2 regions of the Paenibacillus borealis genome follow, and region 2 is predicted to be linked to the other one. Evidence: riboswitches for the same ligand, from Rfam matches in the RefSeq annotation. Region 2 holds a riboswitch; the other holds the start of a gene.
What was found. A riboswitch is a leader RNA that binds a small molecule or an ion and turns the genes downstream of it on or off. The one in region 2 is predicted to bind cyclic di-GMP.

Region 1: another riboswitch for cyclic di-GMP. It lies ahead of PBOR_RS03245 (transglutaminase-like domain-containing protein); the one in region 2 lies ahead of PBOR_RS37280 (collagen-binding domain-containing protein).

What each region holds. Positions count from the first base shown of each region.
Region 1 is NZ_CP009285.1:742,765-745,884, forward strand. It holds gene PBOR_RS03230 (glycosyltransferase family 2 protein) at 1-36, shown strand, start outside; gene PBOR_RS03235 (GtrA family protein) at 26-430, shown strand; gene PBOR_RS03240 (class D sortase) at 501-1,154, shown strand; cyclic di-GMP riboswitch class I at 1,282-1,362, shown strand; cyclic di-GMP riboswitch class I at 1,436-1,516, shown strand; gene PBOR_RS03245 (transglutaminase-like domain-containing protein) at 1,549-2,340, shown strand; rRNA gene PBOR_RS03250 (16S ribosomal RNA) at 2,705-3,120, shown strand, end outside.
Region 2 is NZ_CP009285.1:573,704-576,823, forward strand. It holds gene PBOR_RS02475 (YhjD family protein) at 128-520, opposite strand; cyclic di-GMP riboswitch class I at 1,350-1,442, shown strand; gene PBOR_RS37280 (collagen-binding domain-containing protein) at 1,523-1,774, shown strand; gene PBOR_RS37590 (choice-of-anchor A family protein) at 1,704-3,120, shown strand, end outside.

The sequences.
Region 1 (3,120 bases), 170 kb from region 2:
GAAGACACGCGGAAGGAAAGCGATTATGCCAGATAAGAGATGGAGTGCGGGGTTCATCCAGTTCCTGAAATTCAATGCGGTAGGCCTGCTGAATACACTGATAGATTTTGCTGTATTCACACTGCTGCATTCCCTTGGGATGGTCAACACCCCTGCGCAGATTATTTCCTACAGCGCCGGTACGGCCAACAGCTTCTTCTGGAATAAAAAGGTGACCTTCCGCGACCGGAACAGAGGCAATAAAGAGAGCTTCGACCGGATGCAGCTGGTCAGATTTATCGTGCTGAACCTGCTGGTGCTGGGCATATCGGTGCTGCTGATTCATATTCTGACTGGGGTTCTTGGTATTCAAGTGCTGATTGCCAAAGTGCTGGTTACGTTCGTTACAGTAATCATTAATTTTTTCGGAAGCCGTAAATGGGTATTCTGACTATATGAAAGCAATGCTTCTTATTATTCCGGGAGGGTAACATCTATTCTATATTACGGAGGCGATTATCATGCGGAAGTTATCCTATTTGATTATACTTGCCGGGGTTCTGATTATGCTCTATCCCAAAGGAAGCGAATGGTACAATGACCGTCAGCAGCAAAAGCTGCTGGAAGAAGCCGAGCAGGCCTACAGTGAAATCGTTCCGTCAGCCTCAGCCCCGGCAGGTGCTGATCTAAGTAAACCTTATGCGGAAGTTACCCAACTGCTGGCAGAAGAGTCGGCTGCGGAAGAGCCCGAGCCCTCAGCAGCTCCTGAGATTGAAGTCGGGGGCAAGGTAATGGCAATCATCCAAATCGACAAAATAGACCTGAAGCTGCCTGTACTGGAAGGCGCCACCAAGGCGAATATGAAGCATGCTGCTGCGCACATGAAGGAGACGGCTCCGCTCGGCGCAGTCGGCAATGCTGCCATTGCGGCGCATAGATCCAGAACTACGGGCAGGCTGTTTAACAGATTGAATGAAGTCGGAGTCGGGGATACCATATCCGTTACAACCGGCAAGCAGGACTACAATTATGTAGTTTATGATGTAACTATTGTAGAGCCGACCGATGTATCCGTATTGAAAGGCAATGATGATGACAAGATTCTTACGCTCATTACCTGCGATCCGCTTGTGAATCCAACTCACAGACTTATCATTCATGCGAAGTTATCTTAATCTATGTAGAATAATGACGAATAAACCTAAAAAAACTTAAAATTTTTATGTTTTCTCGCTCAAATCTAGTGATTTAGGTCTTGATAATAGAAATAGATATGGTAAGATATAACTATACAAAGCTAATACACGATAACGGCAAACCTATCGAAAGGTAGGGACGCAAAGCTAGAGGGCCTTCCCGTCAGGATGGCAGCCAGCTACCGAATGAAGAGGCTTTTTTTGTTTGTTCTAATTGCAAATCTAGCATTTTATGGTAGAAGCAAGGACAGATAAAGCTTATACGATAACGGCAAACCTATCGAAAGGTAGGGACGCAAAGCTAAAGGGCCTTCCCGTAAGGATGGCAGCCAGCTACCGAAAGGGGTTTTATCCAATGAAGAAGTTCTATTTAATGTTGGTTACACTATTCGTAGTGGTTACATCGGTGCAGACAGGTACAGCTCAAGCTGCTAATGCAGATGCAAGCTGGTTGAACATAGGTCAACTCGATCAAGGTGTTATCGGAGTTTCTTATGATGTTCCTAAGGATAAGAAGATCAAGCTGATGATCACCAAAGACAATAACAGCTATACCTACAACTTGTACACTTCCAAACCAACTGAAACATTCCCGCTGCAACAAGGAAATGGTTCTTATAAGGTTTCCGTACTTGAGAACACTACCGGCAACAAATACAAAGTAATCTCTTCCGAAACGGTAGATCTTAGCCTGAGCAATGCCAACGCAGTATATCTGAGCTCCGTACAGAATGTGAAATGGAGTTCTTCCGATAAAGCAGTCCTGAAAGCAGCACAGCTTACACAAGGTTTGACATCAGACGAAGCTAAAGTGAAAGCTATCTATAACTACATCGTAGCCAATGTGAAATATGATTATTCCTTGGCTTCCAGTGTAACTACAGATTACATCCCTAATAACGACACTACACTGGCTACCAAGAAGGGAATCTGCTACGATTACGCTTCCTTATTCGCTACTATGCTTCGCAGTGAAGGCATCCCAACTAAATTGGTTATGGGTAACACCAGCTATGTTACATCCTACCACGCTTGGAATGAAGTGTTCCTTAACGGCAAATGGGTAACTATTGATACTACAGTTGACGCTGGTCTTGCTAAGAACAGCAAAACAGCAGATCTTGTAAAAGTAGCAAGCAAATATACAGCAGCTAAATTCTACTAAGATTAGCTATAATCATAGATTCATCCGAGGATAACCCGCTTAATCATTAAGCGGGTTATTTTTATTTTGGAAAAGGTTGCTTTTTGATAGGGAGATAGGGTATTATAAATAAGCGTTGTTGGAGCAGTGAACTTAATGAGAAATGACTTAAATAAGTAATTTCAAAATAAAGCTTGCATTACTCTGATAAACGTGATATATTATAAGAGTTGCTGGTGACGCGGTAAGCGGCGCTAACAACGAGCTTGATCTTTGAAAACTGAACAACGAGTGAGTATCGGAAATCACCTTGGTGAGATCCAAATTAGAGAATATAACATTCTCGTCAGATGTTTCAAAATGAGCAATCGCTCTTTCTAAATACAATTTGGAGAGTTTGATCCTGGCTCAGGACGAACGCTGGCGGCGTGCCTAATACATGCAAGTCGAGCGGAGTTTGAATGGAAGCTTGCTTCCATTCATGCTTAGCGGCGGACGGGTGAGTAACACGTAGGCAACCTGCCCTCAAGACTGGGATAACTACCGGAAACGGTAGCTAATACCGGATAATTTCTTTCCTCTCCTGAAGAGAGAATGAAAGGCGGAGCAATCTGCCACTTGGGGATGGGCCTGCGGCGCATTAGCTAGTTGGTGGGGTAACGGCCCACCAAGGCGACGATGCGTAGCCGACCTGAGAGGGTGAACGGCCACACTGGGACTGAGACACGGCCCAGACTCCTACGGGAGGCAGCAGTAGGGAATCTTCCGCAATGGGCGAAAGCCTGACGGAGCAACGCCGCG
Region 2 (3,120 bases):
GATTTTAATGTAATTTTTATCTGGGTATCAGCTTATTTTCAGGTAGGGGATGTATATTGGGGTTACCAAACATCCCCCGGTGTAATATGGTACCCTGAGGTCCTGCCAATCCTGGCGGGCCTCTTTTTTATTTGATTCTGTACCCCCCCTTAAGGCTGTGGGGATCGGGAATGTCGAGTCCCAGATATCTCCGCATGCGGATGGCAGCTTGGGCGGCAATGACATCATCCAGCAGCAGCATCCGTTCATGGTAACCCCTGCAGACATATTTAGCCTCGACGCCAACTTCCAGCTTCTGCTGCTCATAGACCGTCAGACCACGGGCTCTCATCCCGGTACGGACATCCCGCAGGTCGGCTGTGGCTGCATCCGCTGCTGTCCGGAGAACCTCCAGGTAAGGAGCGGGTGTGCGCAGCTCTGAGGATATAATGGAAGCATCGCGTTCAAAAGCAGATAAAATGAGCGGCAGCAAAATGTAGGATTTCACCAGCAGATTGTCCTGGCTCTCTGCTCTGTGCATCAATCTCATCTCCTCTTACGGGAACGTATATTCGTATTTTAACTCGAAGTTCAAAAAAAAATCAATGGTATTTATAAATAAGGACTATTAATGTGACATAATTCACAATAAAATAGGAAAAATTATTTTATATTAAAATTGAAATAATAAAGATTAAAAATAAATCAGTACAAAAGGAGAATGGCAATGAGTCATGAAGGAAGTCTCCGCCGCGGTCTGGTATTCGGTTTGGTCCTTAGCGTTCCGCTCTGGGTATCAATGATTGGCTGGATGCAGCTGCTCTAAAAAAATGGATTCCTCCGTGTGCAGATTTTTCAGCCATCTATGCAAACTCCCTAGAAATGTCGATTGAAGACTGCTGCCAGGGTTTGCTTAGGCGCCAGTTTTTGTGAAAATATATGAATATCATAGAGCCATTACTATAAAAGTGCTCTCCGGTATGAGCGGAAAACGGGTGTTGTCCTTAAGGGGGATGGCGCCCGTTTCTTCAGGTGCGGATAAGAAGCGGTATAAGGAATAATAGTAGGACTAATATACTAAATTTTAATAGTTAAAATTGCGAGATAATATTTCTGGAAACAGGAAAATTTACTGCGACAAATTGCCGGGAATCTCGACCTGTTTCGGCAGTGAGGTATATTTGTCAATATTAAAAACCCTTATATATAAAGGTTTTTTTTAATTTTTTCCTCGAAAAAATATCGGTGAAGTGAAATGGAAATATATTGACAATATGCCAGCTGGCATCTAAACTAAGCTTAGTTCTAAAGTAACAAATATCACAGATTTAAGTGTGGCATTACATAAGCTTTTCCAATTTCATATCTATCATGTACAAACGCAAACCGTTTCGAAAGAGCGGGACGCAAAGTCAGGAATCTGATGCCCCTTAAGTCCGGGCTATGGTCGTCCGGCCGCCGTGAAGCTAACCCTTCGTGGCGGTCTTTTTTTGTTATAGTTCTGCGGCGGATTCATAGAATAGTAAATAGGAGGTGTGGACTATTGGGAAAAAGAGTGCGTAAAACGGCCGCTTTCATTCTGGCGGGCGTGCTGACCGTAAGCAGCGTCTTCACTTGGGGGACGGAGGTAAGGGCAACATCTGGTGTACCTTACACTCCAACGCCGGTCTTAGGGATTGCCGGGAATTTTAATGCTTTTATCTTCGACGATTTTACGCAAGGCAATGATCAGATTGAAGGCCGTCTTGCAGCGGGGGGGGGATATTACTCTCTCTGGAGGTTACGGGGTAGCTAGGGCATACAGGAACTCTCCAGCCACAGATGTACTCGTTGCCGGCAAGAAATTTAAACATTCGGGCAGCGGAGAAATCTACGGCAACGTTGTGTATGGGGACAGCCTTGAAGCCAATGAGCCTAGTGTGAACATTATAGGCGCGAAGAAGCAGGGAAGCACGATTGATTTCCCGGCTGAGAAACAGTATCTGATCTCTCGTTCCGCAGAATACGGGGCATTGTCCGATACGAAAGAGATTGGTAATAATAATTATGGAACACTTACAATAAGTGCGCCGGATTCTTTCAATGTAGTTCATCTGGATGCTTCAACGCTGGCGAGTACAAATAATATTCAATTTAATATTGCCCAGAATGCCACGTTGATTATTAACATAAGTGGAGCTACGGTCAATGTGCCGAGTTTTGCAATGAATAACGGGAAAGCGAGTCAAGTGCTGTTCAATTTCTACGAAGCAACCAAGGTAAATATTGCATATACAACCTTTTTGGGGACGATACTGGCGCCTAAAGCAGATGTCAATTATTCCGGAGCAGAGCTTTATGGAACTCTGATTGCCAAGTCTTTTAGCGGCGGGGTAGAAATGCACCTTGGAACGTACCAGGGAGATGGGCCGCCACCAAGTCCGACGCCGACCGCAACACCAACACCGAGCCCGTCGCCGACACCAAGCGCAACACCAACACCAAGCCCGACACCAGCCACAACGCCAACACCAACACCGAGTCCGACACCAACGGTGAAGCCGACCGCAACACCAGCGCCGACACCGACCGTGAAGCCAACGCCAACGGTAAAACCAACACCGACGGTAAAACCAACGCCAACACCTAAATGCACTCCAACGCCAACACCAACAGTGAAGCCGACACCAACAGTGAAACCAACACCAACGGTAAAACCTACCGCAACACCGGCGCCGACACCGACAGTGAAGCCAACGCCAACGGTAAAGCCGACACCGACAGTGAAGCCAACGCCAACGGTAAAGCCAACACCGACAGTGAAGCCGACGCCGACACCTAAGTGCACTCCAACACCAACACCAACAGTGAAGCCGACACCAACAGTGAAGCCGACACCAACAGTGAAGCCGACACCAACAGTGAAGCCGACACCAACAGTGAAGCCAACGCCAACAGTGAAGCCGACACCAACAGTGAAGCCAACGCCGACAGTGAAGCCAACGCCGACACCAACGGCTGAACCGACACCGACACCAACGGCAGCACCAACGCCGACACCGACGGCAGCACCAACACCAACGCCAACGGCCGAACCAACGCCGACACCAACGGCAGAACCGACACCAACGCCAACGGCTGAACCGACACCGACACCAACGG